One region of the [Clostridium] hylemonae DSM 15053 genome, then DNA from elsewhere that is predicted to be linked to it. Evidence: riboswitches for the same ligand, from Rfam matches in the RefSeq annotation. Region 1 holds a riboswitch; the other holds the start of a gene.
The links. A riboswitch is a leader RNA that binds a small molecule or an ion and turns the genes downstream of it on or off. The one in region 1 is predicted to bind glycine.
Positions count from the first base shown of each region.

Region 1 (15,586 bases):
GAAGGTCGAGGATCACCTGCGGCTTCATACAGTCGGACCAGGCGGCTGCATCTTCGATCCTGCCGCCCTTTACCTGAAGCTGCAGCGTCACCGTTCCCCACGGAAACCGGTGGGACAGTTCATATGTAAAATCCGTCTTCCGGCCAAATGTCCACTCCCATGAGCTGTATTTTTTCTCAAGCCCGGCAAGTTCCTCCTGGTCAAGTTCCTCCACGCTCCTCGTCCCCGCCTTCTGTCCGTACACCTCCTCAAACGCTGCTACGAGAGCTTCTTTCAGACCGGCGACCGTCAGATCCTGACAGAATTCTTTCAGGTTGGCGACCCTTGATTTTACGGAATCCACACCCTTTGACTTAAGCTTCTCTTTCGATACGGTCAGATACTTCGACAATTCCCCGATATTGACGTCCGCCATCAAAGTGCCGTGGTGATAACAGCGGGAACCCTGCTCATAAAATGCATTTCCCGAGAACTTCTTTCCTCCGGCCAGAATATCGTTCCGGCCAGACTTTTCTGCCTCTATGCCGAGCCTTTTCACGGCCCTTATGATAACTTCAAGCTGTCTGTCCAGATCATAGTTTTCTTTCTGCACGAGAAAGGTAAAATTCAGGTTCCCCAGGTCGTGGTATACCGCTCCGCCGCCGGACGGACGGCGCACGAGATATCCGCCGTCCTCCTTAAGCCTGTCGACGAGGCATTCCTTCCATGCATTCTGGTTACGGCCGATCACGACAGTGTGCCTGTTCTGCCAGAGATACAGGATACATTCATCTGCGCCGCAAGTCAGCAAAAGCTGTTCTTCCACCGCCAGGTTTTTCCTCGGGTCTGTCTGACTGCTCTCTATGTAAGTGATCTTTTCTATCATACAGATACTCTCTCTTCCTATGGCTCAAACTGATAACGGAGAACCGGATGCCTCGCAGCTCCCACTTCGTCGAGCCGCGTCACAGGTGTCTTGACCGGAGCGCTGTGCAGGCTATCTGCATGTTCCTGCGCCTCATGATAAAGGCTGCGGAACACCTCGATCGCTTCGTCCAGCGTCTCTTTTGACTCTGTCTCCGTCGGCTCTGCCATGAGCGCCTCCTTTACAATGAGCGGGAAGTACATGGTAGGCGGATGGATCCCGTTGTCAAGCAGCCCCTTGGCAATGTCCATCGCCGACACGCCCGTCTTCTTTTTCAGATCCTCAAGGCTCATGACGAACTCGTGCATGCACACTTCATCGTATGCCATCGTGTACAGATCCTTCAGCTTATTCATCATATAGTTCGCATTCAGCACTGCGTTCCGGCTGGCCTCGGGAATGCCTTCTTTTCCAAGTGTCATGATGTAGGAAAGCGCGCGTACGACTACGAGGAAATTGCCGTAGAAGCTCTTCATCTCACCGATACTCTGCTTTGGTCTCACAAAGGTCAGTTCATCCTCTCCTTCCACGAGAACGGAAGGAAGGAACGGTGAAAGGAATTGCTTGCATCCTACCGGACCGCTTCCCGGGCCTCCGCCTCCGTGCGGAGTGGAGAACGTCTTGTGCAGATTCAGATGAATGACGTCGAATCCCATATCGCCAGGCCTTACGATCCCCATGACCGCATTCAGGTTTGCGCCGTCATAGTAATTCAGACCGCCGCACTGATGAATGATCTCTGTGATCTCAAGAATGTTTTTGTCAAAAAGACCTACTGTGTTCGGGTTCGTCAGCATGAGTCCGGCCACATCATCGCCGGCTGCCTCCTTAAGCTTCTCAATATCTACACATCCGTCCGGACCGGACGGAACGCTTACTACAGAATACCCGGCCATCGCCGCGCTTGCCGGATTGGTCCCGTGGGCAGAGTCCGGCACGATGATCTTCGTGCGCTTTGTGTCGCCCCGGCTCTCATGATACGCTTTTATGAGCAAAAGCCCCGTAAATTCTCCGTGTGAGCCTGCTGCCGGCTGCATCGTCATACGGTCCATCCTCGTGATCTCACACAGATACTTCTCGATCGTGCCGATAACTTCCAGGCATCCCTGCACCGTATGCTCCGGCTGCAGCGGATGGACCTCTGTGAACCCCGGCAGATCTGCCATGTCATTGTTGATCTTCGGATTGTACTTCATCGTACAGGAACCAAGCGGATAGAAGCCGTCGTTGACACCGTGCGACTTTTTCGCCAGCTCCGTATAATGTCTGCTCAGGTCATTTTCCGACATCTCCGGCAGATGCAGCGCAGACTCACGCATATCCTTTGCCTCCGGCATCACGGCCGGCACGTCGCACTCGGGGAGCATATGCATTCCTCTTCCGGATCTGCTTTTTTCAAATATCAGCATCTACCGCACCTCCTTTAAGAATATGGATCACCTTGTCAATTTCTTCTTTCGTGTTCATCTCCGTGCAGCACCAGAGAATGGTGCCGTCCGCAAGCGGATACCCGCCGAGGATCCCTTCCTTTTCAAGCTTCTCCAGCGCCTGGGCTGCAGGCACTTTTGAAGAGGTAACAAACTCATGGAAGAATTCTCCTTTGTTTACGGTCTCATAACCGATCTTTCCGAGTTCCTCCGCCATGTAATGTGCCTTGGACATACACTGGACGGCCGCGCTTCGTATCCCCCCGCGTCCCATGGCCGCCAGATAGACTCCCACTGCCAGGGCGCACAGCGCCTGATTGGAACAGATATTGCTGGAAGCTTTCTCCCTGCGGATATGCTGTTCTCTCGCCTGCAGCGTCAGCACATATCCCGTCTTTCCGGCCGCGTCTTTCGTCTCACCGACGATACGGCCCGGCAGCTTTCTCGTCATGCCGGCCGTACAGGTCATAAACCCGAGGTACGGCCCTCCGAAGCCGAGCGGCAGTCCGAGCGGCTGGCCTTCCCCGACAGCCACGTCGGCGCCGTATTCCCTCGGCGTCTTCAGCACGCCGAGAGAGACCGGATTCACACCCATGACAAATTTCGCTCCGGCTTTGTGAGTGATCTCTCCTGCCTTTTCAGCGTCCTCCAGACTGCCATAGTAATTAGGATGCTGTATGTAGACACAGGCCGTCTCTTCATCGATATGCTCTTCCAGATATGAAAGGTCCGTGACGCCGTCTTTTTCCGGTATCACTTCCAGCTGCATCTCATTGCCGAAACAGTATGTCCTGACAGTTTCCAGCGCATAGGGCAGCACCGTGGCTGAAACAAATGCCTTTTTCCGCTTCCGCTCTCTGCACATGGCTACTCCTTCTGCGGCTGCGGACGCCCCGTCATACACAGAGGCATTGGAGGCATCCATGCCGGTCAGGTCACAGATCATCGTCTGATACTCAAAGATCGACTGCAGGATCCCCTGGCTGATCTCGGCCTGATATGGGGTGTAAGCTGTCATGAGATTCTCCTTGGAGATCACGCTCCTGACGATGGACGGGATAAAGTGGCGGTACGCGCCCGCTCCCCTGAATACGGAAGGAAACACCGTATTTTTTGCCGCCATACCCTGCATTTTTCTTCGTACTTCCAGTTCGGACATCCCCTCCGGGAGATTCAGTCCGTCTTTCACCTTTACTTCATCCGGAATATGGATAAACAGATCATCTATAGACGAAAAGCCGATCTCATGCAGCATGGCTTTTCGTTCTTCTTCCGTGTTTGGAACATATGAGCCCACAGGCACACCTCCTTACTCTTTCTCGCTCTCCACGAATGCTTGATATTCGCCGGCGGATAACAGTTCTTCCTTTTCAGATATCTCTTTTACTTTTACGAACCACGCATCATACGGAGCCTCGTTGATAAGTTCCGGCGTATCGAGAAGCTCTTCGTTGATCTCACTTACAACGCCGGAAACCGGTGCGTATACGTCGGACACAGCCTTCACTGACTCCACATCCGCAAAGGACTCTCCGACCGTGAGCTCATCCCCCTCTTCCGGGAGATTGACAAACACCAGATCTCCAAGCTCGGACTGCGCATAGTCCGTCAGGCCGATCACGACCTCGTCTCCTTCTTCTTTTACCCATTCATGGGATTTTGAATACTTCATATCCTCTCTTAATTCCATAACATTCATTCCTTTCTTTATTTTACTTTTTCTATTCCGTTTGCAGTTACTTGCTTCTTTTATAAAACGGCAGCGGTACGATCTTAGCCTCCACCATCCGTCCGCGCACTTCAACGCTCACTGTCCTGCCGGGCTCCGCGTATTTTGCGCTGACAAGCGCCATAGCCACCGGATATCCGAGATATGGGCAGTGTGTGCCGGACGTCGTATGGCCAATCAGCTTACCTTCCGCATATACGTCCTGATGTTCCCGGATGATCCCGCGCCCGGTCACTTTTAGTCCCACGCGCTTCCTCTTTGGTTCTCCCTGCTCTTCCATCGCCTTTTTCCCGATAAAGTCTTCTTTTGACATCTTCACGGCAAATCCAAGCCCGGTCTCAAGCGGTGTCACATCCTCGTCCATCTCCTGCCCGTAGAGAGGCATGGAAGCCTCCATGCGCAGTGTGTCCCGGGCGCCTAAGCCGCATGGGATCAGTCCCTCCTCTTTCCCGTTCTCCAGCAGGAGATCCCACATTTCCCCGGCCTTTTCACTGTCCAGATACAGTTCTACCCCGTCTTCGCCTGTGTATCCTGTCTTTGAAATGATACACGGGATCCCGCCGGCCTCCCCGTCAAACACCGCGTGATAATACTTTTGCGGGATATGTTCTTCTTTTGTGATCTTCCTGAGGATCTTCATCGCCTGCGGCCCCTGAAGCGCAAGCTGGGCATAGCGTTCGGACACATCGGTAAACGTGACTTCCCCCGACTGGTGCGCCAGCATCCATTCGTAATCCTTATCTTTGTTTGCGGCGTTGACGACAATAAAATAACGGTCATCTGCTTCCTTATAGACAATGAGGTCATCTACCGTGCCGCCTTTCTCATTGCACATCGGACTGTATCTCGCCTGTCCGTCTGACATATTCGCGAAATTGTTCGTCAGAAGCATCTGAAGATTGTCAAGCGCGTCCCTTCCTTCACAGAGGATCTCTCCCATGTGGGAAACGTCAAACAGGCCTGCGCGCTCCCGCACAGCCATGTGCTCTTTGATCACTCCGGTGCCGTACTGCACCGGCAGTGTGTAGCCGGCAAACGGAACCATCTTTCCGCCTGCCCTCACATGCGCTTCATACAGCGGTGTCTTTAATTCCATATTCTTTCCTCCTCCATTGTCTGTTTATTCACTTTTCCATGTTAAAACGGTGATGGCGGCATTTTAACCAGACTTCTCATATACAAAAAGGGGCAAATATAAATATCCTGCTGATATCCATACTCACCCCTGTCCTCCAGAGTATCGTCCGAATCTAATTCATTTGCCTGAGAGTTTCGGTCATCCCTTTCCCCTTCGGCGCTATCCCGCAGATAGACTCTCTTAAATCCATCATCCGATATATGAAACTACTTAGATTATAACGACATTTAAATATTCTGTCAATAATTGTTTTTTTATTAACATCTCGCTCAATTGATTTATTTTTCACACGATTGTCTATCTATTGACAATCAATTTGACTGTGCCAGCCGTTTTGCAAGCCCTGTCCTTCCTGTTTTTCTCGAGACGGCCAGCGGCACACAGACACAGATACAGGCCAGTACGAGAATCATGACGCCAAACACTGCCCACGGGCAGGTAAATGTAAAATATGCAAGCTTCGCCTTCATATAAAGATGTACCAGGAAAAGTATGCCGCTTCCGGCCGTCAGCATAAGGCCGGCGGTCAGCAGGCAGTAATAGAGCCCTTCTATCACAAGCATCCCGCACAGCTGCCTGCGTGTCATTCCAACCCCTTCCATAAGGGCAAATTCCCTCTGCCTCGACCAAAGGCCCGTCACCATCATATTCAGATAATTCATCAGACCGGCGGCGATAAGCACCATACTGAGAATGCCCAGAATGAGTCTGCTTCCTCGTATATAACTTTGGGCTTCCTGAAGCAGTCCGGCCTTGCTGATAAGAAACAATCCGGCCTCATCCCCCCGCCTGCCGTTCTCCCTCGTTAAGATCCTGCGGACTGCTTTCTCGGCCGACAGTTCCTTGCCTTTTTCCACATTCAGTTCCATATAAAAGGTCTTCTTTGCCGTTCCAAGCTTTTTAAATCCCTCTTCACTGATGACAAAATAGTCAATGCGGGGGCCGTGCCACGTACGTCTCAGAGCCGGAAACCCTTCTGCCTTTGTATCCATATAACCGCACAGTGTCATTTTCTCCGATTTTTCTGTCTCAATATCCCCCATCTTCTCCCGTTCCTGCGCTGTGGCGTTCAACCGCCTGTCACGCTCTTTCTTGGACCATAACCTTGAAAATAGGATCGGTTCCCCCACACTTTCTTCTGCCTGCTTTTCCTTGGCCGGAGATAGTATATGGTCATGCAGAAGCAATACTCCTGTGCCGTTCTCCAGACTCTCCATGTCAGCCGGTGAGCCGCTTTTTTCCGCAAATTCCTTCAGCTCCTCTATCTCCTTCCGGCCCAGGATCTGTATCGTACCGCTCTCTCCCGCTTCAATAAGTTGTATGACTGTATCAAGGTTGGCGGTATAGTTTTCATCTGTCTCTGATTCTTTATCCGCAACCATGGGACGGACCCCTTTTCTCGTATACAACGGGCACATATAGCCGCCCTCGGCGGCGTATGACTCTTCCTTCTTTACTCCGTCCACCGCCAGCAGTTCCTCTTTTACTTCTTCGCCAACCGGCGAGAAGGAATCATAATCATTGTCCGAAGTCAGGGCCAGGTTGCCGCCCTCTGTCTCCAGCGGGTCATCCTGTGGATCCCTGCCTTTATATTCCTCCCCATAGCCTTCCGCCTTTCCCCAGGAGCTGAACTCCCCGGCCACGAGAATATCGGGCCGCGCTTCTATGGCGTGGCTTTGATCTGCCCCCGAGGCGATCACCACTGCTGAGAGCGCCACCTCCAGTCCGAGAAACAGCGACAGTACCGTGCGCAGAGATCTGCCCCGGAATCGGCACAGATTCTGCCATGCCATATACCACAGTTCCCGTTTTGGTGTCCGGCGTCTGAGTGCCGCCGCCTTCTTAACCCTCCTCTTTGTCTTTGGCTGCTCTATCCCGTTATAATTCGCTGCTTCTATGCAGGAGCGGCTGACCGCCCGGTATATCGTTTCTCCCGCCGCAGCCGCAGTCACAATGCCGGTAAATACCGCCGCCAGCGCAAGCATCTGCGGGCGCAGAACATCCAGTCCGGCCGCCCCGCCATAACGGGCAAGATACTGCCTTCCGAGAAGCTGTGGAACCACAGCTGACAGCAATAACGCCGCGATCAGCACACCGGCTGGTATTCCCACCGCCAGAATACGCAGTATCTGTCTGAAATAAATGCCGCGGATCTGCTTCGCCGTCGTGCCGATCGTGTTCAGAAGCCCTATCTGCCGGATATCCTTTGCCATGGATATGTGCATGACATTATGGATGAGAAAGAATATACTTGCCAGCACAAGGACTGCGCCGAATGCCGCCATGCCGTAACCGCCCATGAACCGGTTTACCGCATCGTATGCATATGTATTACCGCCTGTAAATGTCTGAGAAGTATCGGCCATCCGGATATCGTCATAAAGCTTTTCCTCTGTGCGCCGGCCATCCATGCTGTCTTTCTGCCGGATGAGAAGATGATCCGGCTTTTCCATACTGCCGCCCCATTCTTTCAGCTTTTCTTCTGATATGTAGCCCTTGGCCATATTCGAGGCCGGCTCCGCATAGTCTTCGTACCATCCGCACAGAGTAAAGGTCTCTTTTTCCGTCCGGAACAGTCCTATCTCTATTATAAAGTGGAGTTTCATTCCTTTTTCCGGCGTACGGATACCCAGATCCTCAAGCGCGCGCACCGGCAGCATCAGTTCCTGGGCTTTCCGCGGATAGTGCCCTTCTATGCCGGTGTAAGCAGGGCGTTCCATCACATCCCAGGCCGTCTTATCTAACACTGTTATTTCACACAGACTTTCACCGCCGGCTTCTTTATATGCATATCCGGGCGTCCAGCTTCTCCCTACCTCCCGGATATAGCTCAGACTTTTGATCTTGTTGTACTGGGCCTTCGTCCCGTCCTCAAGATATGTGGACGCGGCTGTGCCGGACTGCCGTATGGATCTTAAATACTCCGCCTGAATCTTGCCGAAGGAAACGCCGAATACCATACAGAGCGTTACAATTCCGAGTATGACCGCGCCAAGAAGAATCCGGTTCCTGCCCCTGCTGCTCTTTGAGACTGCCGCGCAGAGCATCCGTATGACCGGAGTATTTGCATTCGGAGTATGCCTGCCGTTCTGTCTCATGGCCTCCCCTCCTGTCCCCATATCTTCCCGTCCTCGATGCGTACGATACGGTCCGCCATCTGGGCAGCTTCTTCCTCATGGGTGACGATGATCAGCGTCTGATGAAACTGCTCTGCACACGTCTTAAAGAGCCCCATCACTTCCATACTCGTGCCGGAATCCAGATTGCCGGTAGGCTCGTCCGCAAGAACGATCGCCGGCTTCACGGAAAGCGCCCGCGCCACGGCTGCCCTCTGCTGCTGGCCGCCGGAGAGCGTCCCCGGCATCTCATAAAGCTTTTCCCCTATGTCCAGTACGTCTATGATATGGTCTATAAACGTTTCATCAATGGGGGCTCCGTCCAGCTTCAGCGGCAGGACGATATTTTCATATACATTCAGCACAGGCACAAGATTGTACTGCTGAAATACAAATCCGATATTCCTTCTTCGGAAAATGGTGCGTTCCTCTCTGCTCATGTCTCTGAGGCTGTTTCCTCTGATCCACACCCCTCCCGCAGTAGGTTCATCCAGCCCGCCCAGCATATTTAAAAGCGTACTCTTCCCGCTGCCGGAACTCCCGACGACCGCCAGAAATTCCCCTTCCTCCACTGTAAGGCTGACGCCGTCAAGGGCGCGTACTTCATAAGACGCATTCGTATAATACTTCTGAAGGCCTGCTGCCTTTACGATCTCCATTCTTATGCCTCCTTTCTTTGTTCTCTTACAGTATAAAGGACAAATCTAACAAACTACTGACAACCGGAAGCTTCAAGATATATTTCCGCCGCTATTCCTGGCTCCTCCCGCGATATCTTCATAAATCCGCCGTGACGCGTTATGATCTCCCTTGCAAGATAAAGGCCGATTCCGAATCCTTCCTCCGCCGTGACACGGCGGCCGCGGTAAAAACGCTGAAATACTTTATTTTCCTCCCCTTCTTCTATGCCGATACCGTGATCTTGTATCCGTATTCTGAGAAACATGTCGTTTTTCACAGCCGACAACTCTATGCTTCCGCCGTCAGCGCTGTATTTTACAGCATTGTCCAGCACATTGACGAGCGCTTCGCCGAGCCAGTTTGCATCATGCGGACAGAAGAGGTTCTCCGGCACTTCTGCGTAGATGCGGATTCCCTTTTCCCCTGCTTTTTTCCTCATCTGTGAAACGACGCTGAAAATTGTGGCAGCCAGGTCTGTCTCTTCCTTTTTGATCTGTATAATATGATGCTCCAGCCGGGACATTTTGATAAAGCTCTCCACAAGAAAATGTAATTTCTGTTCCGACAGCTGGACCGCGGTAACATATTCTTCTGCCTCTTCCTGGCTTATGTCTTCATCCTGCAGAAATTCGAGATATGTCTCCATGTTGACAAGAGGCGTTCGCATCTGATGCGCGATCTCCGTGATCAGCTGCTGGATACGCTCACGGCTTTTTTCAGCCTCTTCCTGCTTTCCCCGTGTCATTCTCTGTATTCGTATGAGCTGATTTTCTATGCGGGCGTAAAGTGTCTCCTCACAGGCTGCCCTGCCCGCGATCTCCGTCCCGTTCAATATATGCGCCGCAAGGTCTGATATCTCCCCGAGTTCTCTCTGCCTGCACTTCCTTCCGGCAAGCCGCGCCGCGCCAACCCCAAAGACCGCCCCCGCGAGAGCCGCTCCCGCTATCCAGATCCACATATTCCACTTCTCTCCTCTCTGCCCCGATAAAATATCATCTGCCGAACCGGTATCCCATGCCGAACACATTACTTATAAACTTCCCATTCCGGGCGTCAGGTTCTATTTTTTTCTTCAGCCGGTTCACCGTGACACTGACTGTGTTGTCCCCGACAAACTGACCGTCAATGTCCCAGACATGCTCCAGAATACTCTCCTTTGACAGTACCTGCCCTCTATGCTCCATCATAAATTCCAGAAGCCGGTACTCCTTCGGCGTCAACTGGATCTCCCTGTTTTCCAGGCAAACTCTTTTGGCTTTCTGATAGAGGCAAAGTCCCTCCCAGGAAAGTCTGCCGCTTTGGTCTGCCCCTCTTCTTAGCACAGCTTCCACCCGCTTAAGCAGCACTTTCATCGGAAACGGTTTCACGACGTAGTCGTCCGCCCCTTCGTCAAATGCCGTCAGCATGTCCGCCTCCTCGTCCCGTGCCGTCAGAAAAATGGCCGGGATGCTCCGCGTCTTAAGAATCTCCCGGTACAGCTCTATTCCGTTTCCATCTGGCAGGCTGATGTCGAGGAGGAGCAGATCATTCCTTTCCTGCGCCATCCTAAGGCCTTCCCGGTATGTATAAACGCAGTTTGTCTCAAATCCTTCTTTGTTCAGGGCGATGTTCAGGGCCCGGTTCAATAATCTGTCGTCTTCTATGATTCCGATCGTCATTGTCTTTTGTATCTCTCCTTACACGTGTCTGTTATATATTCCTGGTCGAATTCTGTCACAGTATATTATAGTATAGCACAAATATGATATGAAGGGATTACTGATGCCTTACCGACAATAAGAAGCCGCTGCATCACAGATGATCATACATCCATTTTGCAGCGGCTATACGAAAAGAGTTCTATTTCAATAATACTTTACGAAATGGGCCGGTCATTTTATTTTATCGTATCAAATTTTGGTATCTTCAATATAGGCATCGATATCTCTTCCGTTCTTTCTTTCTCGGTACCGGCCTCTGCAGTTACAGTATTGCTGTAATTTGCGCGGAAGGTTCCGTCCTTGCTGTCAAAATAATCATCAAAGAAATTCCAGGCCACTCCTCCGTCAACAGCGGCAGGTTCACACATTAAGGCCGCAAAGGAACCAAAACGCTGCGCAGTAGATATCACATAGGTGCCGGCGGGAATGACTATGGACTTATCTCCCTGCACCCATCCGCCTTTGACAAGCGTCTGATAATGCCCTTCATATTTATCACGGGGAGTGCCGTCAATAACGGCGCCGCCGCTTGTATATGATTCAATACCAAAGTGTAGATAATCCTCAGCATTCAGCGTAATTTCCTCTTTCAGCTGAGTCATCTCAACACCGTGGAATTTCATAAGCTCAGCAAATTCAGCACAGTCCTGATCAATTAAATAATAGGCCCCCATGGTTTCAACCTCTGTCGGAACGAATGTGCCCCAATATTCCGTCTCGTAGTCAACGGGCTTTCCATACTCTATATCATACGGATCCCCCTCGTCGTCATATAATCTCGTTCCTATCACTTGCCCTTCCTCGTCAGTCTCATATGACAAAACAGTAAGTTTATCCTTCCCTTCAAAGGACATTGGTGTCATCTCGGAGTTCAGCGCAACGATATCACGTTTTGGATCGATTCCATTTTTCTCCCGCTCCAAAGACCGGGCATCTGCCGCGGCGATCATTTCCTTAATCTCATCCTTATCTTCTGCAACCACCTTCAACGCACCGTAAATGCACTCATACTGTGTCTCGACGCGCTTGGAAAATTCATCATAGGAATAAACTTCCAGCAGCAAAGCCAGACGGTTGCGCAGCCCGGCATAATTGGTCGTGTATCTGGCATAATCCTCAAACGTACGCCATCCTTCGTCCACGATGCCGCTATAGTAATATCCCCAGTTCCCATACGGAACAGATACTTTCCCCTTAGATTCCAGATAGGAATCTTTGCGCAGAGCACGGGAACAGAATACATCCCGGTTATATTCTAACAGCTCCGGATCTGTTCCTGCATTTAATCCCCAGTTATAAGTTACTGCATGACGCATATAAGAGCCGTCCGTTGCATGGGCGTCAATGAAAAGAACAGGATTCCAGTCATTCATCAATTGAACTATCGTACGAGCACAGGCACTCTCAAGCTTCGTCATATCACGGTTGACATTAAGGCCATTTCCTTCTGTCCGCGTACCGACCAGCTTAGGTGTAAACTGGGTCTCGATCCGGTTCTTATCAAGGTCGTCATTGCCGTCCGGATTACTGTTCGGAACAATAACAACAACCAGATCCTTCAGCAGTTCATCATGCTTCCCCTGGGCCACTTCCCTGGCAAATATCATCATAGCTTCCTTGCCTTCTACTTCGCCGGAGTGAATGTTACAGTTTACATAGACTACTCCCTTATCTTCATCGACCTCATCCGGGCTTTTGGGCGCCTTGTCGCTTATGATCATGTACGGTATCGGTGTCCCCAGCTCCGTCTTAAAGCTTGTATCATCGAGAATGATCCGGCCGCCGCTGTTTTCCGCAACTGTTTTACAAAACTCAAGAACTTCTTCTGAGGATGTGGTCCGCTCCCACTTGCTCTCTTCCGCCGGCGTTGACAGCTCATCCAGTTTCACTTTTGTACTGCCGGATCCTTTATCCTGCTTTTCCGTAGAACAGGACACGAGAAACAGAGCCATAGCCATCACTAAAATCGTTACTATGCTTTTTTTCATTCTCAAGCTCCTTTCACTGAATTAAAATTGATACATCATCATTGTCACATCTTCCTAACCTAATCAACCTTCCCTACCGCATAATCATTCCTCCCGTTCCCGGCGGAAAAAACGGCACCCCTGATAGTGGACACTGGTCAAATAACTCATCCGCTGTACCTGGAGCAGTCCTTCTGCCGTAATTATTATCTCATTCTCATTGGTGATCAATGAGATGAATCTCTCATCACTTTCCAAAAATGTAAAATACTTCTTATGCGCCGCTTTGATCTTTTGTCTGTATTCTTCCTGGATCACATAAAGGCACAATCCCATATCTACCTGCAGCTGTTCTTTTTCTTTTTCTAATTCGCTTTTCTTAAAAGGCGCAAATGCCTCCTCCATCTCAGCAAATTCACCGGCATTCCACTCTTCCAGATCCGTGATCCGGTTCGTCAGCAGCAGCAATATAAATTCCCGGTATACATTAGTGCGCCGTTCTTTTCCTGTAACACCAAAGAAAATCTTCACCGGCTCCAGCCAGCGCTGCTCCAAAGCACTGACATAGGAATAATAGCAGTCGATCCACGCCTTTTGTGCTTCTTTCAACGCCTCCCCTTCTGCTTCCGGCAATTTATTGTAATATGTACTGTACGCATACACTAACCGCGATTCTAACTCTGTCTTAGTATTTATAAATTCTTCATCCGTCATATGATATGTTTCTGTTTCATCCGCTGTTGTATTATAAAACACTGCCGCAGCCGCCCAATTCTGAGTAATATTTTTTCCATCATCAGCAAAAACAACCTCCGCTTTTTCTCCGGAGATTGTTAATACAAATAATGGAATTAAAAATATACATACGAATCGCTTTCCCTTTTTGATAAAATGTCTTTTTCTCATTTTAAAATTCTCACCATTTATCGACTTATTATTCTGTTTATTTGTTTTTATTATGTATTATTAATTGTTTAATTAATTATATCTTTATAATTTTCTGATATTTTAATTTTAGCACATAGTGATTTTTTTGTCAATCATTGATGGAAGACCGAACTGTTTTTGCGCAAAAAAATCCTCACAAACAGCGCGCATACGCCATTTGTGAGGACCAATATTTCTAAAAAGACACTGTAGATTCTATTTTACTGTCCCATCTGAGCCGCAACTTCAGCAGCAAAGTCTTCGTTCTTCTTCTCAAGGCCTTCTCCGGTCTCAAAACGAACGAACTTCGTAACTTTCATGTCAGCGCCTGCTTCTTTTGCAACCTTCTCTACATACTTGGCAACTGTAAGATCGCTGTCCTGTACGTATACCTGGTCAAGCAGACAGATTTCTTTCATCTCTTTGTTGAGACGTCCGATGATCATCTTCTCGATGATATTTTCCGGCTTATCCGGGTTCTCGATCTTCGCCTGGGCAAGCAGGATCTCTTTTTCGTGATCCAGGTAATCCTGGGAAACTTCGTCGCGGGATACATACTTCGGAGACATTGCTGCAACCTGCATAGCTACGTTCTTCAGACAAGCTCTGATGTCGTCATTTACAACATCTGTGGAAGCCTCCACGAGAACGCCGATGCGGCCGCCGCCGTGGATGTAGGATACAACACATCCGTCTGTCACTACTTTTTCAAATCTTCTGATGTTCAGATTCTCACCGATAACAGAGATTTTCTCTGTGAGTGCGTCTTTTACAGTTTTGGAAGTGTCTGCGATCCATGCCTCTGCCATAAACGCGTCCATGTCAGCTGCGTCTGTCGCGAGTGCCTGCTCTGTGACAGCCTTTACAAATCCCTGGAACTCTGCATTTTTTGCTACAAAGTCAGTCTCAGAGTTAACCTCTACGATCGCTGCTGTCTTATCTTCCTTTACCTCAGCCATAACGAGACCTTCTGCCGCGATACGTCCGGCCTTCTTCTCAGCTTTGGCCTGTCCGTTCTTTCTCAGGTATTCTACTGCCTCGTCCATATTTCCATTTGTCTCGTTAAGAGCTTTTTTACAGTCCATCATGCCTGCGCCTGTCATTTCTCTTAACTCTTTTACCATACTAGCTGTAATTGCCATCTTATCGTCCTCCATCTATATTATGTTCCGGAAGTTACCTTCCTTCTATATTAGTTTGCCTCTGCTGTCTCTTCGTAAGCGCCTTCACCTTCAACATATTCTTCCTCGTATCCGGTTGCTCCCTGGTTTGCTTCGATAACAGCGTCTGCCATCTTGGAAACGATCAATTTAACTGCACGGATAGCATCATCATTTCCCGGGATCACATAATCAAGCTCTTCCGGATCACAGTTTGTATCAGCGATTCCGATAAGCGGAATGCCGAGTGTGTGAGCTTCCTGTACACAGATTCTTTCTTTCTTTGGATCTACTACGAAGATCGCGTCCGGCGCTTTCTTCATCTCTTTGATGCCGCCAAGGTTTTTCTCAAGCTTCTCCCATTCTTTCTTTAACTGGATAACTTCTTTCTTCGGCAGCACATCGAATGTTCCGTCTTCAGACATTCTCTCGATCTCTTTTAAACGGTTGATCCTGCTCTTGATCGTCTTGAAGTTGGTGAGCATACCGCCAAGCCATCTTTCATTTACATAAAACATTCCGCAACGTTCAGATTCTGTCTTGATAGCGTCCTGTGCCTGCTTCTTCGTACCTACGAACAGGATGGAGCCGCCCTCTGCAGCGATGTCAGAGATTGCCTGGTAAGCCTCGTCAACTTTGCCTACAGACTTCTGCAGATCGATAATGTAGATACCGTTTCTCTCTGTGTAGATATACGGAGCCATCTTAGGGTTCCATCTTCTTGTCTGATGTCCGAAATGAACACCTGCTTCTAAAAGTTGCTTCATTGAAATAACACTCATGTCTTTTTCCTCCATTTGGTTTTCTTTCTTCCGCACATTTCTTTTCTGCAAAACC
Region 1 is NZ_CP036524.1:1,381,413-1,396,998, reverse strand. It holds gene LAJLEIBI_RS06435 (lipoate--protein ligase) at 1-865, opposite strand, end outside; gene gcvPB (aminomethyl-transferring glycine dehydrogenase subunit GcvPB) at 883-2,313, opposite strand; gene gcvPA (aminomethyl-transferring glycine dehydrogenase subunit GcvPA) at 2,300-3,628, opposite strand; gene gcvH (glycine cleavage system protein GcvH) at 3,641-4,021, opposite strand; gene gcvT (glycine cleavage system aminomethyltransferase GcvT) at 4,068-5,156, opposite strand; glycine riboswitch at 5,302-5,391, opposite strand; gene LAJLEIBI_RS06410 (ABC transporter permease) at 5,510-8,296, opposite strand; gene LAJLEIBI_RS06405 (ABC transporter ATP-binding protein) at 8,293-8,973, opposite strand; gene LAJLEIBI_RS06400 (sensor histidine kinase) at 9,027-9,953, opposite strand; gene LAJLEIBI_RS06395 (response regulator transcription factor) at 9,988-10,653, opposite strand; gene LAJLEIBI_RS06390 (M14 family metallopeptidase) at 10,872-12,683, opposite strand; gene LAJLEIBI_RS06385 (hypothetical protein) at 12,768-13,376, opposite strand; gene tsf (translation elongation factor Ts) at 13,811-14,731, opposite strand; gene rpsB (30S ribosomal protein S2) at 14,782-15,531, opposite strand.

Region 2 (15,586 bases), 290 kb from region 1:
GCTGCCGGCCACGATAATGGTGGAGATACCGTACGTCTTATACAAGTCACCGACCCGCTCTATAAATGGCGTGATCGGCTCCATATCGCGGTGGATGACCTGCTGCATCAGTTCATCCCGGACCATAAAGTTCGTGGCGCTTGTATCCTCATCTATGAGAAATACTTTCGCCCCCGCCTCAAGACTCTCTACCACATTGGCAGCCTGCGATGTACTGCCGCTGGCATCCTCGGTGTAAAATGCGTTTGTATCTTTCCCGTTCGGCAGGTCATTGATGAACATGGAGATATCCGTATGTTTGATGCTTCTCCCGTCTTCTGCCCTTAATTTGACTGCGGTGCTGTCCGTAACGACATATTCCCTTCCGTCCCCGGAAATGTGCGGATATACCCCGGCTTCCAGCGCTTTGAGCAGCGTTGACTTACCGTGATATCCGCCGCCAACGATAAGTGTGATCCCCTTTTTCACTCCCATGCCGGTGAGTGTTCCTTTATAAGGCAGTTCAAGCGTGACTTCCATTGATCCCGGCGACACAAATGCAACCGCGTCCTTCATCGGTCTCTGGGAAACTCCGGACTCTCTCGGAAGAATCGAACCGTTGGCTACGAAGGCCGCAAGGTCAAGCCGCTTTAATTCCTCCCGTATAAATTCCCTGTCCACACTCAGTTCCATGACTTTCTCTACTTTGCCGGCGTTCAGCTCCTTGTACATCATGGATTTTTCCACACACGCAGGCAGATAATCATATAGTATCTTGATCAGCTCTCTTGCATTGATCGTACGTCCGTTTGCGGGAAATCCGACTTCAAACCGCACTGTCACGTCACCCGTTCGCTCCTCGATCGTACAGGATGTCCGCTCCAGCACCTCCTGTCCGCAGCGGGTCACCGAAATAATGCCGCTCTTACCTGAGCCTTTCGCCTGAAACGTATAACGGCCGGCCTGGGCGGCAAACTGTCTCGTCACGTAGTCCTGAAGCGCAATGCGCTTATATTTTGTATCATACAGCCGGCCGGGAAATCCCGCGGTGCGGCCCGCCACTTTCACACTCAGCTTCGACAGGGCGGCAAATGGATCGCCCTGAACATGGTCAATGGACAATTCATAACTGCCGAACCGGTAACTGCCTCTCGTACCCTTATATGCCGGATACCCCTTATGGTCAATGCTGTATAACAACTGTTTTAACTCTGTTTCTGATTTCATATGTCCCTGCCCCTTACTCTATTATAATAAATACGTCCGACACCTGTTTCAGAGCTCAACGATCCTTGCCCTGTGATGCACATGAGGCAGAAACTTCGTGAGCAGATCCTTTGTCTTAAACTTCAGATGGCTCGTATTAATTCCGGGGTTGCACCCAAACCACTCACTCTCCGCCACTTCCTTATCCACGATCACCTGTACATAGTCATCCTCATCGTTCAGAAGTCCTGCCACGCTTGCAGAACCAGGAGTAGTGCCAAGGTGCTCCAGCATCTTCTCCGGCGGAGCGAACGACATGTGGGACACGCCCAGTTTCTTACTGAAAGAAGCTGTGTCAAAGGCCTTGTCCGCAGGCATGACCAGAAGGAAAAATGTCGTCTTCTTCTGATTGCAGAGAAATACATTTTTACGGATCTCCGTTCCGATCGCCTTGTCGACAGCCGCGCATTCCTCCATCGAAGCCGCAGGATCATTATCCACACGCTCATACGGTATTTTCAATTTATCGAGTGTCTCATACATTTTCCGTTCCAGCGGCATCCTCTCATCGGTGGGTGCAGTAGTCGTAATCTCACTGATGTACATATCTTCATTCCTCCATTACTCTTATTTTCATTCAATATATTTTCACGTATTTCATTATAGAGCAAAACTAGAAAAAAATAAAGCCGTATGTATCCCCGAGATTTACGCTTTCCTTCCGTCTATTTTATTTTCGATGCGCAGACACGCTTCAATATGCATGATCCAATAATGGGAAAAGGGCATCCGGATCCAGCTGTTGCGAAAATTCCGCGATCGTTTTGCTGTGATAACCGTCCGCATTTATAAAGGGAATTTCGTTAAATTCTTCTCTGTCTGATTCTGCTTAGAAACAGACCAATTCATCAAACAGCCTTTGCCGTAATTCCAGCAGGACGCTTTCCGGCGCGGTAAATAATAGAGTTTTTCATTCTTATATGTTCCAGCCGGCACAAATGTGGTATCTTATTATCATAATGAACATAGCGGCCCGGTAACGGGTCATTTATAACAGTTGTAAAAAGGAGGAATTCTTATGAAATATATACTGGCTTCTGCGTCACCGCGCAGAAAGGAATTATTGGCCCAGGCCGGCTTTGCCTTTGATATTATCCCGGCTGATATAGAAGAGACGATCTCCGGCGGCACTCCGCCCGAGATCGTAATGAATCTGGCCCGCCAGAAGGCGCTTCATGTATGCCGGACACTGTCAGAAGATACATGTACTGTCATCGGCGCCGACACGATCGTTGTATACAAGGACGAGATACTCGGAAAACCTTCCGGACGCGGGGAGGCGCTTGATATGCTCTCCCTTCTGTCCGACCGCACACATCAGGTATATACCGGCGTCTCACTTGTTACAGGAAGCGCCCGGACACCGGCGGTCCACACTTTTTATGAAGTGACGGATGTAACGTTTTATCCTATTTCCCGCCATGATATGCAGGACTATATCGCTACAGGAGATCCTTTTGACAAGGCGGGAGCCTATGGTATTCAGGGACCCTTTGCCATTCATGTAAAATGCATTAAGGGCGACTATAACAATGTCGTCGGGCTGCCCATCGCACGTCTATATCACGAATTAGACAGGAGTGCGTTCCATGGACACTGATTTTCACAGAGTAAAATACGAAAAAATACCCTGAAGATTTCACTTGTGGGAGGAATTGTCTTTGTCATCCTGAAATTTATTATGGCTGTGAAAGGCACTATCATGGCCTCCGTGACCGTAGGGCTTAATGTAAACAATATACGGATCAGCCTGCTTTGACTATCTGTTCTTCTGCCGCTTCTTCTATAGCTTCTCTCATGGCTGCCACAAGTCTGTCTACATGCTTCTTTTCAGCCGTCAGCGGCGGAGTCATCCGGTTCACACTGTCCCCGATAGCTGTTATGAGCACCCTTCTTTTCAGGGCATTCCATTTCACGTCTGCCGCGATCGGAATATCATATTCGCAGCCCACAAGCAGGCCGCGCCCTCTGACTTCTTTAACATGGGGAAGTTCTGCGAGCTTTTTTCTGAGATATTTTCCTACTGTCCTGGCATTTTCACTTAAGTTGTTGTCCAGAATCTCTGATACAGAAGCAAGCGCCGCTGCACATGCAAGTGCATTTCCGCCGTAAGTAGAACCATGACTCCCGGCGCTTAAGGCTTCGGCAACTTCCGTTCTTGCACAACAGGCTCCGATCGGCACGCCGCCGCCCATGGCCTTTGCCATCGAAACGGCATCCGGCATGACTCCATATCCCATATACGCCATTGCGGCGCCCGTTCTTCCCCATCCAGTCTGCACTTCATCCAGCAGAAGAAGCATCTCCTTGTCATCACAAAGTTTTCTCAGTCCTTCCATGAACTCTCTTGTAGCCGGATATACACCTCCTTCTCCCTGCACAGGCTCGATCATGACAGCTATCGTATCTGCGGTCACCTTGGATGCAAAATCTTCCAGGTTGTTGAATTCTGCGTATGAAAATCCCGGAACCACAGGCATAAAACCTTCCTGGACGGCACTGTCCGGCTGCCCTGTAGCCGACATAGCGCCATAGGTTCTTCCATGGAATCCATTCTTTGCCGTTATAATATGATAACGATTCTTTCCGTATTTGTCTGTTCCATATTTTCTCGCCATCTTGATCATGCATTCATTCGCTTCTGCTCCTGAATTCTGATAAAATATTTTGTCCATCCCTACTGTGTCACAAATTTTCTTTGCAAGCAGCGCCTGCGGAACCGTATACGGATAGTTAAACGTATGCACGATATCATCCGCCTGTTCTTTGACTGCTTCTATCACCCTGTGATTTCTGTTTCCCACACTGTTTACAGCGACTCCTCCGTAAAAGTCAAGATAGGCATTTCCTTTCTCATCATAGAGGTACATTCCTTCCGCCCGCTCAGCGACAAAATCATACCTTGGATAAGTCTCTACCATATACTTATCTGTCATTGCCTTCAATTCTTCGGCCGTAAGCCCGGTTTCTCTCAGTCTCATACTAATCTCCTCACTTTCTTCTGCGCCGTATATACAGTTTTCTGAAATAAAAAAAGGACACCGTATATAAAATACGACGTCCTCGTCTGTGACATTTTCAGTATAGACCTTTTCCATTGATCCGTCAATTGTTGTTTCCTATGTATATCATTCCTTCGACAGCTTGTCCAGCAGTCTGTCCTTTACCTGCCATAGACGTTCCGGAATATCTTCCTTTTTCTCCCTGTATAAAGTAATGAAGAAATCCACCGCATAAACAATGATCAAAATGCTTCCGCCGATCCTTCCTATCATAACAGGTATGACACCCACGATGTCAACTATCATATTCTGGAGGAAAGCAAACAACGCCAGCGTGTAGAACCCCCAGGCAATAGAGCTCTCCAGACATATGATCCCTTTATAATTAAATGGTTTCCGGCGGTAATCCCACCATATCTCACCGAATATCTTGTTCATGATTCCGGCTGTGATAAATTCGATAGACGTGGCAAGCAGCATTCCCATAAAAAACAGCTTCACGGGATGTTCACTGTACGGCTGCAGCATAAAAAATACAGTCAGCGCTCCAACGCCGTAAATGGGACATACCGGACACCGCGCAAACCCCCGGTTTGTTATTTTCCGGTTGCACAATGACATGTAGACAGATTCCACAAACCATCCGAGTATACTGTAAACAAGGAACCACAGCACGACATGATACGCGCTCCAGCCAAATATCACTTTATTCCACCACATGTTTATCACCTCTGCTCTTCCTTAGGTACTTCTGCCGAAAGGTTTCATTAACGTAAAAATAGAGTGTTGTACCCCAACACTCTATTTATCTGCACATATTAGTTATACTTACGTTTTCTAGCAGCTTCAGACTTTTTCTTACGTCTTACGCTTGGCTTTTCGTAATGTTCTCTTTTACGAATTTCCTGCTGAATGCCCGCTTTGGCGCAGTTTCTTTTGAATCTGCGTAAAGCGCTATCTAACGTCTCGTTTTCTTTTACGATTACATTTGACATAGACTCACACCTAACCTCCCTCCAGTCCTATATTGTGCACCATACGACTGTTCGGGTATATTTATTGCACTACATAAGATTATAGCACATATTTCTACTACGTCAATATTTTTTCGGCATTTGCTGCAGTTTTTTTCTTTTCTTTGTTTTTCATAACTACAGAATACACCGGAAGGCCTATTAACATAATGACAATACTTCCCACTGAGAGCACCGTTGACTGGAGCCCCGACATGAACAGCTGGTTAATGATCACATACACTCCGCTGACGACAGCAATGATGGGCACGACCGGGTACAGCGGCACCTTATATGTTCTCACTGCGTCCGGGCGGTCTTTCCTTAACTTCATCACACCGATAAAGGTCAGCGTATAGAAGGTCCAGCTTGAGAATACGGCCAGGTCTGTGAGCAGGTTAAACTGCCCGCTGATGGCATAGATACAGCCGATCCCGCCGACGAGGATGATCGAATTTGTTGGAACCTGTGCATTGTTCAGCTTCGCAAGATTACGGCTGTACGGGAAATTGCCTTCCGCTGCCAGAGAATAGGCCACTCTCGAGCCGGACAGCACAAAGCCGTTGCAGGCTCCGAACACGGATATCATGATGCCGACCGAGATGATCTTCCCGCCGATGTCACCGAACACCTTCAGAGCCACCGCGGATGCCGGAGCCGTGAGCGTCGCCAGTTCACTTGCCGGAAGCACCCACAGATAAGCGATATTGATGATAAAGTATACGCCCATGATCACAGACACACCGCCGACGATCGCGATCGGAAGGTCTCTGCTTGGATTTTTCATCTCTCCCGCGATCGCGCCGACCCCGGTCCACCCTTCAAAGGCAAATAATATGGCGACCATGAGCTGCCCGAGCACCACCGCCGGACTCAGTCCGTCACCAACCATAGGGCTGAAGATGGGGTTTGCGCCGCTGCCTTTTACAAATCCAAAAATCATCAGAAGAATGAGCGGGATCAGTTTACATATGGTAAATACAACCTGGATGCTCCCCCCGACCTTCGAGCCGAGGTTATTTAAAAATATGATCAAAATTATGATGCCGATCGCAAGCGGCACAGTAAAGCCTTCCCCGATAAAAAGACCTGCCTGCTGCGCGCACACAACCGCAAGCGCCGAGATCATAGCAGGGTAAAACAGGATCGTCTGTACCCATCCCGCCAGAAAGCCAACTACCGGATTATAGATTTCTTCCAGGTAAGCAACCATTCCCCCTGTCTTCGGTATCATGATCGCTACTTCCGCAAAAGTAAGAGCCGCGGCAATACTTGCGAGACCTGTGATGACCCAGGCGATCATTCCAAGCCCGGGAGCCCCTCCCGTTGCCGTATAAATAGCCTGCGGCTTAAAAAACACGCCGGACCCGATCACACAGCCCACGACCAGAGCCATGGCAGTCGCCACACCTAAATTTTTCTTCAATTCCCGTTTTTGTTCCATAATACATTCTCCTTCGCCGAAATTTTCATAGGGGTCAGACCCCTTTGCCCACAGGGGTCTGACCCCTATGAAGATTCTCACACTATTCAGACAATACAAAAGAGGGTATAGGCGTACTGATAGCGTATCCTATACCCTCTGTATTTTTACCTGAAAGCTTTACTTCTACGGTGGCCTTTAAAGGCTCTTTCCAGAGTCCCATCCACGGCGGGTACCTGCACCTGAAAGTTTCTTGGAAAGATTAGGAGCCTTCCCAATTGCTTCATCGGTTTTCTGCCGTATATCAGGCAGAAATCTTCCTCGCCGCTTCACCTGGCTTTATTCTTTACTTAGTATATGTGTGCCCGGTAAATTTGTCAACCATAGTTATTTTTATGACGTTAATCTTATGACAAAGAAGTTTATGCCCTATGATAACTGTTCCTCAAGAACTTCTCCCGCTTTGGCGATCGCGCTGCTGATTCCGTCCGGATTTTTACCTCCGGCCTGCGCCATGTTCGGGCGTCCTCCGCCTCCGCCGCCGACAAGGCCTGCGATCGCTTTGATAAGGTTTCCGGCGTGGGCTCCTTTTTCTATGGCGCCCTTCGTGGCAGTTGCCATCAGATTTACCTTCCCTCCGGCAGCGGATGCAATGACGATCACTCCTTCGCCCAGCTTATCCTTCAACTGGTCGCCGAGGTCGCGCAGTCCGTTCATATCCACTCCCTCCACTTCCGTGGCAAGGAGTTTCACGCCTTTCACTTCTGTGACCTGATCCATCACATCGCCCATTGCATCTTGAGCGAGCTTGCTCTTAAGGCTTTCCACCTCACTGTGCAGTGTCTTGTTCTCTGCCAGAAGATGTGTGATTTTTTCCGCAAGCTTATCCGGTGAGGCTTTTACAAGCTTTGCCGCCTCCGCAAGCCGCTTCTCAAGCTCGTCGTAATAGTCCAGCAGCCCCTTGGATGTCAGCGCTTCGATCCGGCGCACACCGGCTGCGACGCCCGTCTCGGAAATGATCTTAAACGCCGTGATGACACCGGTATTTTCCACATGCGTACCGCCGCAGAACTCTACAGAAAAATCTCCCATGCTGACAACACGTACGATATCGCCATATTTTTCCCCAAACAGCGCAGCCGCTCCTGTCTTTCTTGCTTCCTCGATCGGCAGATTTTCTACCTTGACCGGCAGAGCAGCCATGATCTGCGCATTGACGATCTCTTCGACCTTCTTCAGTTCCTCCTTCGTCAACGCGGAGAAATGAGTGAAATCAAAGCGGAGCCTCTCTGCATTTACAGAAGAACCGGCCTGCTCTACATGTGTTCCAAGGACAGTCCGCAGCGCTTTATGAAGCAGATGTGTCGCGCTGTGGTTTCTCGCGGACAGCGCCCTGTTCTCCTCATCGACCTCAAGTGTAACCGTATCTCCTGTCTTGATCATACCTTTTGTCACATAGCCGACATGACCGATCTTGCCGCCTAAAAGCTTTACAACATCCTCCACACGGAATTCTCCGTCCGCCGTACGTATATACCCTTTATCAGCCTCCTGGCCGCCGCTCGTGGCATAAAGCGGTGTCTTCTCTACAAATACCGTCCCCCTGTCTCCATCTGACAATGCATCTGTGATCTCCGTCTCTGTCGTGAGAACTGTCACAGAAGATTCAAAGCTCAGATTATCGTAGCCGACAAACTCTGACGTTACCTCCGGAGCGATGGACTCATACACCGTAGCGTCCGCGCCCATATAGTTCGTCACCTCTCTTGCTTCTCTCGCCGTCCGGCGCTGAACTTCCATAGACGCCCTGAAGCCTTCTTCATCGACAGACAGGCCCTTCTCCTCAAGAATTTCTTTTGTGAGGTCCAGCGGAAATCCGTACGTGTCATAGAGCTTGAACGCATGATCGCCCGACAGTGTTTTTTCCCCGTTCTTCTCCATCTCTGCTTCCATCTCAGCAAGAATAGACAGTCCCTGATCTATCGTTTTGTTAAACTGTTCCTCTTCCTTTGCTATGACTTTAAATATAAAATCTTTCTTTTCTTCCAGTTCGGGATATCCGTCTCTGGAGCCTTCAATAACAGTACGGGCCAGCTCTACGAGGAATTCTCCTTCCACGCCGAGCAGCCTTCCATGACGGCACGCGCGGCGCAGCAGACGGCGCAGTACATAGCCCCTTCCTTCATTGGACGGCATAATTCCGTCCGAGATCATAAAGGTCACAGAGCGGATATGGTCTGTGATAACGCGCAGGGATACATCTGTCTCATCATCCTGTCCATATTCTGTCTTTGTAATGTGGCAGACATGGTCTCTGAGCGCTTTGATCGTATCAATATCAAACATGGAATCCACGCCCTGTACAACACAGGCCAGACGTTCCAGACCCATGCCGGTATCTATATTTTTCTGTTCAAGCTCCGTATAATTATTATTGCCGTCATTGTCAAATTGGGTAAATACATTGTTCCAGATCTCCATATACCGGTCGCATTCACAGCCCACCGTACAATCCGGACTGCCGCAGCCGTATTTTGGCCCTCGGTCATAATATACTTCCGAGCAAGGCCCGCACGGTCCTGAACCATGCTCCCAGAAATTGTCCTCTTTTCCAAAACGGAAGATCCGCTCCGGTGCGATCCCTATATCCTTGTTCCAGATCTCCCAGGCTTCATCGTCATCCAGATAGACAGACGGATAGAGCCTGTCCGGCTCAAGGCCGACCACATCTGTCAAAAACTCCCACGTCCAGCGGATGGACTCCTTTTTAAAATAATCCCCAAACGAGAAATTGCCGAGCATCTCGAAAAACGTCCCGTGCCTGGCAGTCTTTCCTACATTTTCAATGTCGCCTGTACGAATACATTTCTGGCACGTAGTGACCCGCTTTTTCGGCGGAATCTCCTGGCCGGTAAAATATGGCTTCAGCGGCGCCATTCCCGAGTTGATCAGCAACAGACTCTTATCATTGTGCGGTACGAGTGAAAAACTCTTCATAATCAGATGTCCCTTACTCTCAAAATACTCCAGGAACATTTTCCTCAATTCATTTACTCCGTATTTCTGCATATATGCCCTCCTGCTTCTATATCCAAAATCCCCGTCAGCCGCAAGCGTCCGGGACTATTTGATACTTAAGTCTTAATTATAAAGAGAACCCGGCTGTTTGTCAACGGGCGGGGACAGGGCAAAATGAGCTGGGGACGGGGGAAAATCGATTTTCCCCCGTCCCCAGCTCATTTTGCCCTGTCCCTGGCTGTTATTTCAGCTCTATTTCTTCTAACTCTTTCGGCGGCAGCTGTTTCGAGGATGCTGCCACGAACTCTTTTATCTTTTTCTGCGCTTTCACAACCTGGATGTTCGTTCCGGCCCCGGCCACGCAGCCGCCCGGACAGCCCATTCCTTCAATGAGACAGCCGTTCATCTTCCCTGCCTTTGCCAGCGCCAGCGTCTTCTTGCACTCTGCAAGTCCTTCCGCGTGTTCAATACTCACTTCCACGCCCGGATAGTATTCCTTCACACATTTTTCGATGGCTTCCGCCACACCGCCGGCTACCGCATAACCGCGCCCGGCCCCGGTCGCATTGTGGAAGGAGGATTCCGCCTCATATTTGGTCAGGTCTATCTCTTTCGCGTCAAACATCGCCTGAAGCTCCTCAAAAGTTATTACGAAATCCACATCGCTTCGGACGGTCCTGCGCATAGCCTCCAGCTTCTTCGCCGCGCAGGGACCTACAAATACCACCCTTGCCTCCGGGTGTTCCTGTTTGATCGTCCGGGCGGTGGCCACCATCGGCGTCAGCTCCTGTGAAACCTGGTCGATCAGATCCGGGAAATACTTCTTGGCAAGCATGGCCCAGGACGGACAGCAGGAAGTAAGAAGGAAAGGAAGCTCTCCTGTTGTCACTTTATTGACATAATGATGTGCCTCCGCCACCGCCCCGATGTCGGCGCCCAGAGCCACCTCGTACACCTCTGAAAATCCCAGTTCCTGAAGCGCGGCCTTTAGATTTCTCGGCGTGATATTGTCCCCGAACTGGCCGGCAAAGGCCGGCGCGATCTCAGCTACGATCTCATCCCCCTCTGTAAGCGCGCGGGCCAGCTGGAATATCTGCGACTTGTCCGATATGGCGCCGAACGGACAGCTCACCATACACATTCCGCATGATACACACTTTTCATTGTTGATGCGCGCGCGCCCGCAGTTGTCCGATTCTATCGCTCCCACGCCGCACGCCTTCTGGCACGGGCGTTCTTTCCTTGAAATAGCGTCATAGGGGCAGACAGACTTACACTTACCGCATTTGATACACTTCTCCTGGTCAATGTAAGAACGGCCCTTTACCATGGAAACAGCGTCCTTCGGACAGACTTCCATACACGGATGAGCCAGGCAGCCCTTACACATGTTGCTGACCTCATATCCCCGCTCTTCACACGCTTCACAGGCAGAAGGTATCACCTGCATGAGAGGCGGCTCATAATATTTGTCGGAAATATTACTGGATTCCACGCCGGCGGTCAGATGCACCGGCTTATTCTCCGGCCGAAGAGACAGCCCCATGGCCAGTCTCAGCCTTTCCCGCACGACCGCCCGGGCCCGGTACACACTCTCCCTGTACTTCGCGGTATCTTCATTTACCATCTTATAAGGAATAGCCTCCATATCATCGTTCAGCGTCTCTGCATTCGCCTTAAAACCAAGTCTGGCAACTTCCTCGAATACTCTTCTTCTCAGCTTCCTGACCGTCGTATCCAGTCCTCTCATCATAAAGCAGTTTCCTCCTGAATATTTTCCACTAATTTACTTCTTCCACCACTATACTGAATCGTTAAATTTCTGTCAACAACCGCACTTGTACTAAATCAAAAACATGAAGCGCAATTTATTCCCCGCTTAGACTACGGCAGCGCCGGTACTCATCTTACTCCGCTGTCTGCAAGATCTTCTGCGCGTAATAAACAGACTGCATCGCGTCCTTCCCGTAAAAATCTGCGCCGATCATTTCCGCATATTCTTCGTTCAGCACCGCTCCGCCCACCATGACTTTGCAGTCCGGCTTATCCCTGCGAAGGAGCTTTATCGTACGCTCCATGCTGACCACCGTCGTCGTCATGAGCGCGCTTAGTCCGACGAGGCGCACATCCTCCGAGACAGCCCTGAGGACAATTTCCTCCGGCGGCACGTCCTTCCCAAGATCAATGACATCAAAGCTGTAGTTTTCCAGCAGCACTTTTACAATGTTCTTCCCGATATCGTGAATATCCCCTTTGACAGTCGCCAGGATGACCTTTTCTTTTTTCTGCGCGCTCTCCCCGCTTCTGGCAAGTTCCTCTTTCAGCACGGCAAATGCAAGCTTTGCCGCATCCGCGCTCATGAGCAGCTGCGGGAGAAAAACAGTACCTTTCTCAAATCCTTTCCCGACCACGTCAAGCGCAGGAATGAGATACTCATTGATGATCTCAAGCGGAGCCTTCTCTTTCACAAGCCGGAGAGCCGCCTGGTACGACTCCTCTTTCAGGCCCTTTTCTATCGCGCTTTTAAGCGTCATCTCCGACATCTGCACAGGCGCAGACGTCTGGCTGCCGTACTGTGCAATATACTGCTCACAGTTATGGTCGAAGTTCATGAGTGCGCAGAAGGAATAATAAGACCGCATCATGTCCTCCGAGGATGGATTGATGATCCCTGCGCTCAGCCCGCTCTGCATAGCCATCGTGTAAAAGTTTGCATTGACCGCCGGACGGAACGGGAGGCCAAAGGAGATATTGGAGACACCGAGCACCGTGCGCACGCCGTAGCATTCCCTTACTTTGCGGAGCGCCTCAAGCGTTACCTTCGCCCCTTCCGGCTCGGAACTGATCGTCATCGCAAGCACATCAATGACAATATCCTTTCTGTCGATGCCATATTTTGCAGCTTCCTCGATGATGTTTCCGGCGACCTTCACTCTCCCGTCTGCGGAATCCGGAATGCCATTTTCATCGATCGTAAGTCCGATGACTACGCCGCCGTATTTTTGGATCAGAGGAAATACAGCATCCATGGATTCCTTTTTTCCGTTGACGGAATTGACCATCGGTTTACCGTTGTATATGCGCATGGCCGCTTCCATCGCCTCTATGTCTACCGTATCGATCTGAAGCGGAAGGCTCGTGACACTCTGCAGCTCACAGACGACTTCCCTCATCATGGACACTTCGTCTATGTCCGGAAGGCCGACATTCACATCCAGTATATGCGCGCCCTTCTCCTGCTGGGTGATTCCTTCTCTCAGAATATAATCAAGATCATGTTCTTTCAGCGCCTGCTTAAATTTACTTTTTCCTGTCGGATTGATCCGTTCGCCTATGATCACCGGCCTGTCCCCGAGGACGACTCCCTGCCCGTAGGAGGAAACAACGGTCTCTTTCTTACTCGTCGGCACAGCAGGCACAAGCCCCGCGCACCGCTCGGTCATTGCCTTGATATGTGCGGGCGTTGTGCCGCAGCAGCCGCCGATCACACACGCTCCCTTTTTCACGATCCTGCACATTGCCTCTGCAAAATGCTCCGGGTCCACGTCATAATACACTTCTCCCTCCCGCTGCTTCGGAAGACCGGCATTCGGCTTTACGACGACCGGTATGGACGTGTATCTCATGATCTCATCCAATATAGACATCATCTGCTCAGGACCCATCCCGCAGTTGATCCCGAGCGCGTCCACTCTAAGCCCCTCCAGCAGGGCTACGACGGAGAGCACATCTGCGCCCGTCAGAAGCTTCCCTCTCTCATCAAAGATCATGGTGGCAAATACCGGGAGGTCCGTGTTTTCCTTCACCGCCAGCACTGCAGCCTTCACCTCATACGTGTCGCTCATCGTCTCAATATGAACGAGATCTGCGCCGGCTGCCTCCCCGTACCGCACAACCTCCTTAAACGCCTCGTACGCCTCCTCAAACCCCAGATCTCCCATCGGCTTCAGCAGCTTTCCCGTAGGACCGATATCGAGCGCCGTGTACACCCTGCGTCCGTCGTTCACACCGGTCCTGGCCGCTTCCCTCACATTTCCGACCGCAGAAGTTACAATTTCCTCGAGATCATACTCTGTATCATGGAATTTCAGCGCATTGGCGCCAAACGTATTTGTCAGCACAATGTCACTGCCTGCCTCAACGTACTGCCGGTGGATATCAATAATTTCTTCCCGGTGGGTCAGATTCCACGTCTCAGGCAATTCTCCCGGCTTCAGTCCCTTCGACTGAAGCAGTGTGCCCATTCCGCCGTCAAAAAATAATAATTCTCTACCAAGTCTCTGCGATATCATTCACTTTCTCCTTTGCCCTTGTCTTTTTCATCTTCGGTACGGACAGTCCGTCATCCCGCACTCCTCACAGCCTTTTCTGTGACACGGTTCCTTTGTCCTGCTCAGTCCCATCACGGCCGTCACAGACTTTGACGGCGTCAGCATGCTGCTTCCAGTCACCGACAGACCGATCGTCTTGGCTGTATCCAGCATCCTGACAATTTCCTCCTGATGCTCAATGGAAAAGTCTCCGTATCCGGGACTGAACCGGGGCCTCAGATACAGTCCCTGCCCGCCCGCCTCCTGCTCGATGGCAAGCTGACAGCCGTCCAGGTATTCTTCCAGCAGAGCTGCCGCACACGACTGTACGACAACTGCCTTGGCCATATTTGTAATGCTCAGTTTTCGCATATACATATCTATCTCAATACCGAGCGTAGCCCCGAGCAGGACGGCCTTTTCGCAGCCTTTCATATTTCTGCCGAGGCTTCTGCTTCTGATGCATAACTTTCCAATCTCTATGCAGTCCGGTTCTTTTACGGTCAGATCAAAAATACGGTAGACGATCCGCCTGGCTGCCAATCGGTCCAGCTCTTCAAATGCTTCCCCGATCAGCGCAAGTGTAGAATCATCTACCGCATGTTTCCCATAACCCAAGTAACGAACTGCCTCCTTCGTCCTTGTATCCATGTCTTCCCCTTATGCTAAGCTTATACTTTTACTATGTCCGACAGATTCTTCATGATCGCCCCTGCAACCTCAGGCTTGTTCATTGAATAAATATGTATGTTGTTTATTCCGTTGGCGATCAGGTCTATGATCTGATCGGTTGCATATGCGATTCCAGCCTGCTGCATGGCCTTCGGATCATCTCCAAAGCGGTCCACGATAGCGCGGAATCTCTCCGGCAGCGCCGTTCCGGACAGAGAGCATATTCTCTTCATCTGCTTGGAATTCGTCACCGGCATAATGCCCGGAAGCACCGGAACAGTGATTCCCTTCTCGCGGATACGGTATAGAAAGTTGTACAGAATATTGTTGTCAAAAAACATCTGTGTTGTGAGAAAATCGACCCCGCACTCCACCTTGTTTTTTAAATTCTCAATATCGTCTTTCTTATGTTCCGTCTCCACATGTCCTTCGGGATAACAGGCCGCTCCGACACAGAAGTCGCCCTGAGATTTTATATCCCGAATAAGTTCAAATGCATATTTATACTGGTTTGACACAGGGAACTGTACATCATCGGGTATATCGCCCCGAAGTCCCAGTACGTTTTCAATTCCCTTTTCCTTGAGCTTTTCGATCACCTGATGTACCTCTTCCTTCGTGGATGAAGCACAGGTCAGATGCGCCAGGCTCACAACGCCCAGATCGTTCTGTATATGTGATGCGATATTGACTGTATTTTTGCTCGTGCCGCCGCCTGCACCATAGGTTACACTTATAAATGACGGTTTTAATGCTGCTATTTTTTCTGTCGCAGACAGCACACTTTCATATCCCGCATCCGTTTTCGGAGGAAACACCTCAAATGAAATGTGTGGTTCCTCATCTCTCAGTATATCTTTTATCTTCATCTGTTCTCCTCTTGATGTAATCAATTCTTTCTGC
Region 2 is NZ_CP036524.1:1,670,239-1,685,824, reverse strand. It holds gene LAJLEIBI_RS07745 (ABC-ATPase domain-containing protein) at 1-1,206, opposite strand, end outside; gene LAJLEIBI_RS07740 (prolyl-tRNA synthetase associated domain-containing protein) at 1,255-1,791, opposite strand; gene LAJLEIBI_RS07735 (Maf family protein) at 2,264-2,845, shown strand; gene LAJLEIBI_RS07730 (aspartate aminotransferase family protein) at 2,991-4,226, opposite strand; gene LAJLEIBI_RS07725 (putative ABC transporter permease) at 4,374-4,967, opposite strand; gene rpsU (30S ribosomal protein S21) at 5,066-5,242, opposite strand; gene LAJLEIBI_RS07715 (APC family permease) at 5,340-6,704, opposite strand; glycine riboswitch at 6,841-6,900, opposite strand; glycine riboswitch at 6,904-7,016, opposite strand; gene alaS (alanine--tRNA ligase) at 7,113-9,752, opposite strand; gene LAJLEIBI_RS07705 (4Fe-4S dicluster domain-containing protein) at 9,943-11,454, opposite strand; gene LAJLEIBI_RS07700 (homocysteine S-methyltransferase family protein) at 11,609-13,993, opposite strand; gene LAJLEIBI_RS07695 (hypothetical protein) at 14,021-14,662, opposite strand; gene metF (methylenetetrahydrofolate reductase [NAD(P)H]) at 14,683-15,552, opposite strand.
Region 2: linked by a shared signal. The riboswitch ahead of LAJLEIBI_RS07715 (APC family permease) and the one ahead of gcvT (glycine cleavage system aminomethyltransferase GcvT) in region 1 are both predicted to bind glycine.